DNA from 3 places in the Paraburkholderia sp. MPAMCS5 genome. Region 1 is predicted to be linked to each of the others. Evidence: predicted binding sites of a transcription regulator. Region 1 holds the regulator's gene; each other region holds the start of a gene.
The links. Region 1 encodes LexA, which represses DNA repair genes until DNA is damaged. Its sites were predicted from a motif close to ACTGTATNNNNATACAGT; they were not measured.

Region 1 (3,276 bases):
CTTCAGCTTCGGAAACTTCGCGGTCAGATCGGCCGGCACCTTGTTCGAACGCGGACGGTAGAAGTTCTTCGCCGCGATGGCCTGACCTTCCTCGCTATACAGAAAGTTCAGATACGCTTCGGCCAGCTTGCGCGTGCCGTGCCTGTCGACGACCTTGTCCACCACCGCGACCGGCGGCTCGGCAAGAATGCTCACCGAAGGAACCACGATTTCGAACTTGTCCGGACCGAATTCGTTGATCGACAGGAACGCTTCGTTTTCCCACGCGATCAGCACATCGCCGATGCCGCGCTGCACGAAGCTGGTGGTCGCGCCGCGCGCGCCCGAGTCCAGCACGCCGGCATTCTTGTAGAGCCTCGCGACGAAATCTCTCGCTTTCTGATCGTTGCCGCCCGGCTGATGCGCGGCATACGCCCAGGCGGCGAGGTAATTCCAGCGCGCGCCGCCCGAGGTCTTCGGATTCGGCGTCACGATCGACACGCCCGGCTTGGTCAGATCGTCCCAGTCCTTGATGTGCTTCGGGTTGCCCTTGCGCACCAGAAACACGATAGTCGACGTGTACGGCGCCGCGTTGTCCGGCAGGCGCTTCTGCCAGTTTTTGTCGATCAGGCCTTTGTTCGCGAGCGCGTCGATGTCGTAGGCCAGCGCGAGCGTCACGACGTCGGCCTGCAGGCCGTCGAGCACCGAGCGCGCCTGGGCGCCGGAGCCCCCGTGCGACTGCCTGAACGTGATGGTTTCGCCCGTTTTCGCTTTCCATTCCTTGCCGAAGGCCTGATTCACGTCCTGGTAGAGTTCGCGCGTCGGATCGTACGAAACGTTGAGCAGCGTCGAGTCCGCCGCCTGCGCCTGGCTGATCGCGCCGAGCGCGGCTGCCGCGCCGAAGACGAGCGCCACGATGAATTTTCGGGTCTGGCCTGCGCGCGCCGTATGCGCCGCATGTCGATGGTTCATGCCTGGTTCTCCGCGTATTGGTCCGCTAAAACAGCGAGTGGTGTTGTTCTGCGTCGGATTCACGTGCACATGAGCGGCGACTGAAGGCCAGTCTATCGAAGGGCTTTCATCATTAAAAATAATGTTTCTTCATTTTTTAATACGCAAAAGTGGTAATGACAGCCAGATAAGGCGTTGCGGCCCAAAAAGGGATGTTGCGACGTCGATTTGCGGCGTTGCGGCGTAGCCGATCGCGTCGAAGTTAAAGTAAAGCTTGAATTGCGCCGGATACTGTATAAAAATACAGTCACCTGTTCATACATACAGTGGCGCCATGACCAAACTCACCGCACGACAGCAGCAGGTTTTCGATCTGATCCGCCGGGCCATCGAGCGCACCGGCTTTCCGCCCACCCGTGCGGAGATCGCCGCCGAACTGGGTTTCAGCTCGGCCAACTCGGCTGAAGAGCATCTGCGGGCGCTCGCCCGCAAGGGCGTGATCGAACTTGCGGCGGGCGCTTCGCGCGGCATTCGGCTGCTGCCGGGCCCGGACGACGTGCCGCATCAGTTCACGCTACCGCACGCCAGCATCATGCAACTGTCGCTGCCGCTCGTCGGCCGGGTGGCGGCAGGCAGCCCGATCCTCGCGCAGGAACATATCGCGCAGCACTATGCGTGCGATCCGGCGCTCTTCTCCAGCAAGCCCGATTACCTGCTGAAGGTCCGCGGCCTGTCCATGCGCGACGCGGGCATTTTCGACGGCGACCTGCTCGCCGTGCAAAAGCGAAGCGAGGCCAAAGATGGCCAGATCATCATCGCGCGGCTCGGCGACGACGTCACGGTCAAGCGCCTGAAGCGCCGGCCCAACGGCATTGAGCTGATCGCGGAGAACCCCGACTACGAGAACATCTTTGTCGAGACCGGTAGTGCGGACTTCGCGCTGGAGGGCATCGCTGTCGGATTAATTCGCCCGGGCGAATTCTGATTACGCCCGTTGCGCCCGGCTCGCTCGCCCACGCGCTCCTTGCGCAGCGCTCATTGCTCAGAGCCCCTTGCTCATTACTTATTACCGGGGCTCGTAGCCTGAGCTGAAGCTGCCTAAACATTGAATCGCCCGGAGAGACTTATGGAACGCCTTGCCCGTCTGTTGCCTTTTCGCCAGTTCGGCCGTCTGCGCCATTTGCGCAAGCTCGTGTCTTGCTCACTGACCGAAGCATCCACGGCCAGCACTGCGTCGCTGTTCGACTCGCCCGGGAGCGACTCGGGGCTGCCTTCGTCGTTGCCGGCCTTCGCACGCGTGTCGCTGAATTCGGGACTCAATACCGCCGAGCCGGCACGTCGCGCACCGGTGCGGGTCTATCACGGCCCGTCGCGCCTGATCATGGTCGGCACCATGGATGCCGTGTGCCGCATGATCGATCGCTGCATCGCCGAGGAAACCAATATTCACGGCGCCGTGTTCGAATCGTGATGTGTTCGAGGCGCGCGGGATCGTTTCGGCATGACCGCGGTCCACGTTAGATCACATCTAATGGAGAGTTCCGCCCGATGGCCGTTTCAACCCGCACCAAGCGCGGCGCCCGTCCGCTTATCGTCACCCTGATCGTTATCGTGATGATTGCCGCGTTGGGCTTTGCTTATGCATCGCCGTATATCGCGCTCAACAATCTGAAGCGCGCCGCCGACGCGCGCGACGCGCAAACCGTGAATCAATATGTCGATTTCCCCGCGTTGCGCGAGAGCCTCAAGCAGCAGGTTACGGATTTGCTGACGCGCCGGCTGGGAACGCACGCAAACGGCAATCCGTTGGCGGCGATCGGCGCGATGATCGGCGTCGCGTTGATTGGTCCACTGGTCGACGCGTATGCGACTCCCGACGGTGTCGCCGCGTTGCTGAACGGCATGCCGCCGCGCGGCGAGCCGGGAGAGCGGCCACCCGCGCCGGCCGCCGCTGATAATCCGTCAGCCGCTGCGAACGAATCCGCTTCCGCGGCGCCGGGTGCGGATAACCACGCGGATAACAGCTCGGGTAGCAACTTGGGTAGCAACTCGAATAACAACGCCACCCGCAGCGCCACGCCGCCGCAGCCGCCGCAAACCACAGCCGGATATCGCGGGCTCAACGAGTTCGCCGTGACCTATCAGCATGGCGTCGGCGACACGCGCTACTCCGCGATCTTCCTGCGCGAAGGTCTCTTCACGTGGAAGCTGGCCGCGGTCAACCTCAACGAGTAAGCCGAGGCGCGGCCTGATCGCTCAAGCCGCTTCTTGCTGTTGCTCCTGCGCGGACGAACACGCCACCAGAATGCTGCACGACACGCGGTCGAGCAGCGGCGTATTGCCCGC
Region 2 (3,276 bases), on a different contig from region 1:
TGCTGCGGGCCGCGGCCCGCAGCACGGTCATGTGCGTCGAACGATTCGAAGGGATCGAACGAATCGCTGTCATCATTACGCGGGCCGTCCGCGTTGCTTCCGGTATCGGACAATGGCCGGCCCTTGCGTATCACGTAATGGTTACTCTTCGTCCGCGACTTCTGCGCCTGCGCCGGTCACTGCGTCGGCCATTGCATTCACGCCCAGCGATTCGCGGATACGGTTTTCGATTTCACGAGCAATGTCCGGATTCTCGCGCAGGAATTCACGCGCGTTGTCCTTGCCCTGGCCAATACGCTCACCGCTATAGCTGTACCAGGCGCCGGCCTTGTCGACGATCTTGGCCTGCACGCCCAAGTCGATGATTTCGCCCTGACGCGAAATGCCCTCGCCGTACAGGATGTCAAAGATCGCTTCGCGAAACGGTGGCGACACTTTGTTTTTAACCACCTTCACGCGCGTTTCGTTGCCGATCACTTCGTCGTTCTTCTTGATCGAACCGATGCGGCGAATATCCAGGCGCACCGACGCGTAGAACTTCAGCGCGTTACCGCCGGTGGTGGTTTCCGGATTGCCGAACATCACGCCGATCTTCATACGGATCTGGTTGATGAAGATCACGAGGCAGTTTGTGCGCTTGATCGTGCCGGTGAGCTTGCGCAGCGCTTGCGACATCAGACGCGCTTGCAGACCCGGCAGCGAGTCGCCCATTTCGCCTTCGATTTCGGCCTTCGGCACGAGTGCCGCGACCGAGTCGATCACGATCATGTCGATCGAGCCCGAACGCACCAGCGCGTCAGCGATTTCAAGCGCCTGTTCGCCCGTGTCCGGCTGCGAGACCAGCAGGTCGCTCACGTTCACGCCGAGCTTGCCCGCGTACTGGATGTCCAGCGCATGTTCCGCGTCGATAAACGCTGCCGTGCCGCCGAGTTTCTGCATTTCGGCAATGACTTGCAGCGTCAGCGTGGTTTTACCCGACGACTCCGGACCGTAAATTTCGACCACGCGGCCACGCGGCAAACCGCCAACGCCCAGTGCGATGTCGAGGCCGAGCGATCCGGTTGAAACGACCTGGATGTCTTCGACTGCCTCACCTGCGCCGAGCCGCATGACCGACCCTTTGCCGAACTGCTTTTCGATCTGCGCGAGGGCGGCAGCGAGTGCCTTGCTCTTTTCAGCAGTCAGTCCAGCCGAGCCTTTCTTGCTTTCTTCCATGAATCGTCCTTTGCTATGATGAACGGCGTCTGAGGCAGATGTGTCGTCCATTTTTGAAGGACAGCACACGAAACCCAGACACTGTATAAAAAAACAGTAGTTTTGGCAAGCGCGATTCTCATGCGAACGCGCATTTTTACCTTCCCGCTGCCCAAACCACCCACAATAATTTTCGGAGACCGCTGTGCGCCGCGGGGACACCCGAGGTGCCGGCCAAGGCCTTGAGCTGGCGCACCATGCGAATTCTGATTGCCGAAGACGACAGCATACTCGCGGACGGTCTGGTTCGATCACTCCGCCAATCGGCCTATGCGGTCGATCACGTGAAGAGCGGCGTCGAGGCCGACACCGCGCTGTCCATGCAAAGCTTCGACCTGCTGATTCTCGATCTCGGCCTGCCGCGCATGTCCGGGCTAGAAGTGCTGCGCCGCCTGCGCGCCCGCAACTCCAATCTGCCCGTGCTGATCCTGACCGCCGCGGATAGCGTCGACGAACGCGTGAAGGGCCTCGATCTCGGCGCCGACGACTACATGGCCAAGCCGTTCGCGCTCAACGAACTCGAAGCGCGCGTGCGCGCGCTCACGCGGCGCGGCGCGGGCGGCGGCCCGACGGTCGTGCGGCACGGTTCGCTGTCGTTCGATCAGGTCGGCCGGATCGCTTATGTGAACGAGCAGGTGATCGAGCTTTCCGCGCGCGAGCTGGGACTGCTCGAAGTGCTGCTGCAACGAATCGGCCGGCTGGTTTCGAAGGAGCAACTGGTCGACCACCTGTGCGAATGGGGCGAGGAAGTCAGCAACAACGCGATCGAGGTCTACGTGCACCGGCTGCGCAAAAAGATCGAGCCGAGCGGCGTGCGCATCATCACCGTGCGCGGCCTTGGCTACTGCCTTGAAAAGGCGGCGGCGCCCGCGAATGGCGGCACGGGCGCGAATGCCGCCGCGGCGCCCGCTTCCACCGAGCCTGAATCTGAAACGCCGCCGCCGGGGCCATCCGAGCAGTCTTCCGCTGGGATGCCGGCGAGTCATCACTACAAGTAGAGCACGCTTATGTCCGCACCCGCCGATCGCGCGACGCCCCGCGCGGCGGACCTCGACGAGGCGCGTGACGAGCGCTACGCCAATCCGTTCGCCCCACCCGACGAAACCGAAGCCGCCGCCGAGGCGCGCCCACGCTCGTTGTTCGGCGAAATTCTCGACTGGATGCTGGCGCCGCTGCTGCTGCTCTGGCCGATGAGTCTGGCGGTCACGTATCTGGTCGCCAAGTCGATTGCAAACGGGCCGTTCGACCGCGCGCTCGAAACCGACGCCTATGTGCTCGCGCGCCAGATCCATCCGGTCAACGGCGTGGCCGAGCTGACGCTGCCCGACTCCACGCGCGACTTTCTGCGCGCGGACAACGTCGACAGTGTGTTCTATCAGGTGCTCGGCACGCGCGGCGAACTGGTGGCCGGCGAGCGCGACATGCCGCTGCCGCACGAAGACGACCGGCCGCAGCCGGGCCTCGTCGCATTCCGTGACGACATGCTGCGCGGCAACGACATCCGCGTGGCCTATACGACCGTCGAATTTCCGCAGACGCCCGGCGCGGAGCCCGTGCTGGTGCAGGTCGCCGAGACGCTCGACAAACGCAGCCAGCTCGCCAACGACATCATCAAAGGCGTGATCCTGCCGCAGTTCGTGATTCTGCCGCTCGCCATTCTGCTCGTGTGGTTCGGGCTGTCGCGCGGCCTCGCGCCGTTGCACGCGCTGCAAGCGCACATCCGCGCGCGGCGTCCGGACGACCTGTCGCCGCTCGAAGCGCGTCGCGCGCCGCCGGAAATCGAGCCGCTCGTGACATCGTTCAACGATCTGCTGACGCGTCTCGAACAGAACATGGAGCTGCAAAAGCGCTTTATCGCCGACGCCGCGCATCAGATGAAAACGCCGCTCGCGGGCTTGCGCACGCAGGCGGAGCTGGCGCTGCGGCAAGACGCGTCGGCGGAAGTGCATCGCTCGCTCGAACAGATCGCCACCAGTTCGGAACATGCGGCGCGCCTCGTCACGCAACTGCTGGCGCTGGCGC
Region 3 (3,276 bases), on a different contig from region 1:
GCTGTCATGCAGCTGTCGCGCGGCTGTCATGCAGCTGTTCGCGTGCGCCAGGTGACCCGCCACACGCGGCCGGCGTAGAATGCGCGGCGGTACGTGCCCAACGGCGCGCCGCGCCCTTCAAGCGCCCTTGCTCTCCGTTGCTCCCCGTTAATCTGCCCTCGCCTACATGTCCACGCCTGTTTCCACCACGACTTACTTCCGCTCCAAAACGATTACCGCCGCGCTGGCTTTTTTCCTGGGCACCTTGGGCGCGCACCGCTTTTACCTCTACGGCAGGCGCGACATTTACGGCTGGGCTCATGTGATCGGCACGCTGATCGGCATCCCAGGTGCGATGCTGCTGGTGGCCAGCGAGCGGTCCTCGATACTCGGCTGGGTTCTGGTCTTTCCCGGCGCCGTTTCCGTTCTCGCCGCATTTCTCGCCGCAATCGTCTACGGCCTGCGCCCGGACGACAAGTGGGACAGGCAATTCAACGCGCATACACAGCGCAAAAGCCGCTCCGGCTGGACCGTGATCTTCGTGGTGATCTTTTCGCTGCTGATCGGCGCGTTCCTGTTGATGACCGGTCTCGCCATCTCCTTCCAGACTTATTTCGAAGGGCAAGTGCAGGCGGCGAAGGCGCTTTCTCAGTAACAGGCCGCGCACTGCCCTAGAAAAGATCGAGTTGCTGATTGTCACGCGTTGCCGCCTGAACGCGTGGCGCCTCGTTACGCCGAAATTGCGACATATCCAGGATGCCGCGGTCGCGCTGGTTGAGCCCCAAACGGCGCACGGCCTGATGGAATCGCTGTTTCAGCAGATCGGCCCATAAACCTTCCCCCTTCATTCGGGTGGAAAAAGAGGCGTCGTAGTCTTTTCCGCCCCGCATATCGCGCACGCGCGCCATCACGCGTTCGGCGCGATCCGGAAAATGCGCCGCGAGCCAATCCTGGAACAGCGGCGCGACCTCCCACGGCAGACGCAGCACGATATAGCTCGCATTGCACGCGCCGGCTTCTGCGCACGCCTCCAGCACCCGCTCCATGTCGGGCTCAGTAACGAACGGAATGACGGGCGCAATACTCACCCCGACCGGAATGCCCGCCTCGCTCAACGCGCGGATTGTGCGCAGCCGCCGTGACGGCGTGGCCGCCCGCGGTTCCAGCGTGCGCGCGATGTCGGCGTCGAGCGTCGTAATGGTGATGGCCGCCATGAACTGTCCGCGAGCAGCCATGGGCGCGAGCACGTCCAGATCGCGCTCGATCAGCGACGATTTGGTAATTGCCGCAAACGGATGGTTTCGCTCGCTTAATATCTCGATCACGCGCCGCGTGAGCCGCCAGTCACGCTCAGCAGGCTGCCAGGCGTCGGTATTGACGCCGAGCGCAATGGGCTCCGGTTCGTACGATTTCTTCGATAGCTCGCGCTCCAGCAACTCGGGCGCGTTGACCTTCGCGTAGATCTGGCTTTCGAAGTCAAGTCCCGGCGAAAGGCCGAGATAACTATGCGTGGGCCGCGCGAAGCAATAGATACAGCCATGCTCGCAACCGCGATACGGATTCAGCGACACGCCGAATGGAATGTCCGGCGACGTATTGCGCGTGAGAATGCTCTTTGCCCTTTCCTCGAACACCTGCGTGCGCAAGACTTTAGGCGCTTCGCCTTCGTCTGGCACGGCGAGCCAGCCGTCGTCGACCGCTTCACGCTGGTCGACTTCGTAGCGCCCTTGCAAGTTCGTCACGGCCCCGCGCCCTTTGCGGGGCGCAGGTGGCGCGATAGGAAACTCAGCGGCAAAACGGATATGGGGTTCGGTCACGGCTCAGGAAAGCAAATAGGCAAAAGGCCAAAAGACGAACGGCGCAAACACCTGTATAAATATACAGTGTTTACGCCATTTGTCGAGCCCTGCGAAACGCCTAGCGCATGCCCTCGTCGCCCACCGGGATGGTCAGCGTTTCCTTGATCTCCTCCATCACCACGTAGCTTTTCGACTGCACCGCACCGGGCAACTGGAGCAGGATGTCGCCGAGCAGCTTGCGGTAATCGGCCATCTCGCCGATGCGCGCCTTGATCAGATAGTCGAAGTCGCCCGACACCAGATGGCACTCGAGCACTTCCGGAATTTTCTGCACCTCGCGGCGGAACTGGTCGAACATGTTGCCGCTTTTGTGATCGAGCGTAATTTCCACGAACACCAGCAGCGCGGCGCCCAGTTCGGCCGGATTCACCCGCGCGTGATAGCCCATGATCACGCCGTCGCGCTCCATGCGCTTCACCCGCTCGATACACGGCGTCACGGACAGCCCGACCTGTTCCGCGAGGTCTTTCATCGCTATCCGGCCGTCCTGCTGGAGCAGCCGAAGAATCCTGTGGTCGAGCTTGTCAAGGGTCCGGACCGGCTGACGCTGCGTGCGCATAGTGTTTTTTCTGAAAATCGTGAAAATACGATAACAAAACCTACATTCATCCCAATAGTATAGCGGTTAACACTGGGCGTCCGGCATTACACCTCGTTAATCGAATTAATTTCAACGAATCGACGAGCGCACCGCCCTCCAATCTTGCTGAATTTTCTGGAGCAGCTATGCGAATCGTCGTTTTGGGCAGTGGCGTCGTCGGCGTGACGAGCGCGTATTACCTCGCGCGCGCGGGTCACGACGTGACTGTTATCGACCGTGAGGCGGGTCCGGCGCTCGAAACCAGTTTCGCGAATGCCGGCCAGATCTCGCCGGGCTATGCCTCGCCGTGGGCGGCGCCCGGCGTGCCATTGAAAGCCGTCAAATGGATGTTCCAGAAGCACGCGCCGCTCGCCATCCGGCTCGACGGCACGCAGTTCCAGTTGCAATGGATGTGGCAGATGCTGCAAAACTGCACGGCCTCGCGCTATGCGGTGAACAAAGGCCGCATGGTCCGCCTCGCCGAATACAGCCGCGACTGCCTGCAAGCGCTGCGCGCGGAAACCGGCATCCGGTATGAAGGCCGCACGGGCGGCACGCTGCAAGTGTTCCGCACGCAGCAGCAATTCGACGGCGCCGCGAAAGATATCGCCGTGCTGGAAGAAGCCAATGTGCCATATGAACTGCTGTCGGCGGCCGAGCTGGCTCAGGCCGAACCGGCGCTCGCCGCGGTCTCTCACAAGCTGACGGGCGGCCTGCGCCTGCCCGGCGACGAAACCGGTGACTGCCAGATGTTCACCACGCGCCTCGCCGCGCTCGCCGGGCAGTTGGGTGTGAAATTCCGCTACAACACGCCGATCGATGCGCTCGCCATGGCCGGCGACCGCGTTGCCGGCGTGC

Region 2: a site for LexA is predicted at 1,296-1,313, ahead of recA (recombinase RecA). Genes of this name have one in related genera too.
Region 3: a site for LexA is predicted at 1,847-1,864, ahead of VOM14_RS06620 (PA0069 family radical SAM protein). Genes of this name have one in related genera too.

Annotation. Positions count from the first base shown of each region.
Region 1 covers NZ_JAYXBK010000005.1:241,197-244,472, reverse strand. The annotation lists gene VOM14_RS13980 (sulfate ABC transporter substrate-binding protein) at 1-951, opposite strand, end outside; gene lexA (transcriptional repressor LexA) at 1,265-1,915, shown strand; gene VOM14_RS13970 (hypothetical protein) at 2,057-2,401, shown strand; gene VOM14_RS13965 (DUF2939 domain-containing protein) at 2,479-3,165, shown strand; gene VOM14_RS13960 (universal stress protein) at 3,187-3,276, opposite strand, start outside.
Region 2 covers NZ_JAYXBK010000002.1:204,100-207,375, reverse strand. The annotation lists gene recX (recombination regulator RecX) at 1-134, opposite strand, end outside; gene recA (recombinase RecA) at 142-1,215, opposite strand; gene VOM14_RS04955 (response regulator transcription factor) at 1,452-2,252, shown strand; gene VOM14_RS04950 (sensor histidine kinase) at 2,262-3,276, shown strand, end outside.
Region 3 covers NZ_JAYXBK010000002.1:548,273-551,548, reverse strand. The annotation lists gene VOM14_RS06625 (NINE protein) at 167-634, shown strand; gene VOM14_RS06620 (PA0069 family radical SAM protein) at 651-1,781, opposite strand; gene VOM14_RS06615 (Lrp/AsnC ligand binding domain-containing protein) at 1,897-2,397, opposite strand; gene VOM14_RS06610 (D-amino acid dehydrogenase) at 2,565-3,276, shown strand, end outside.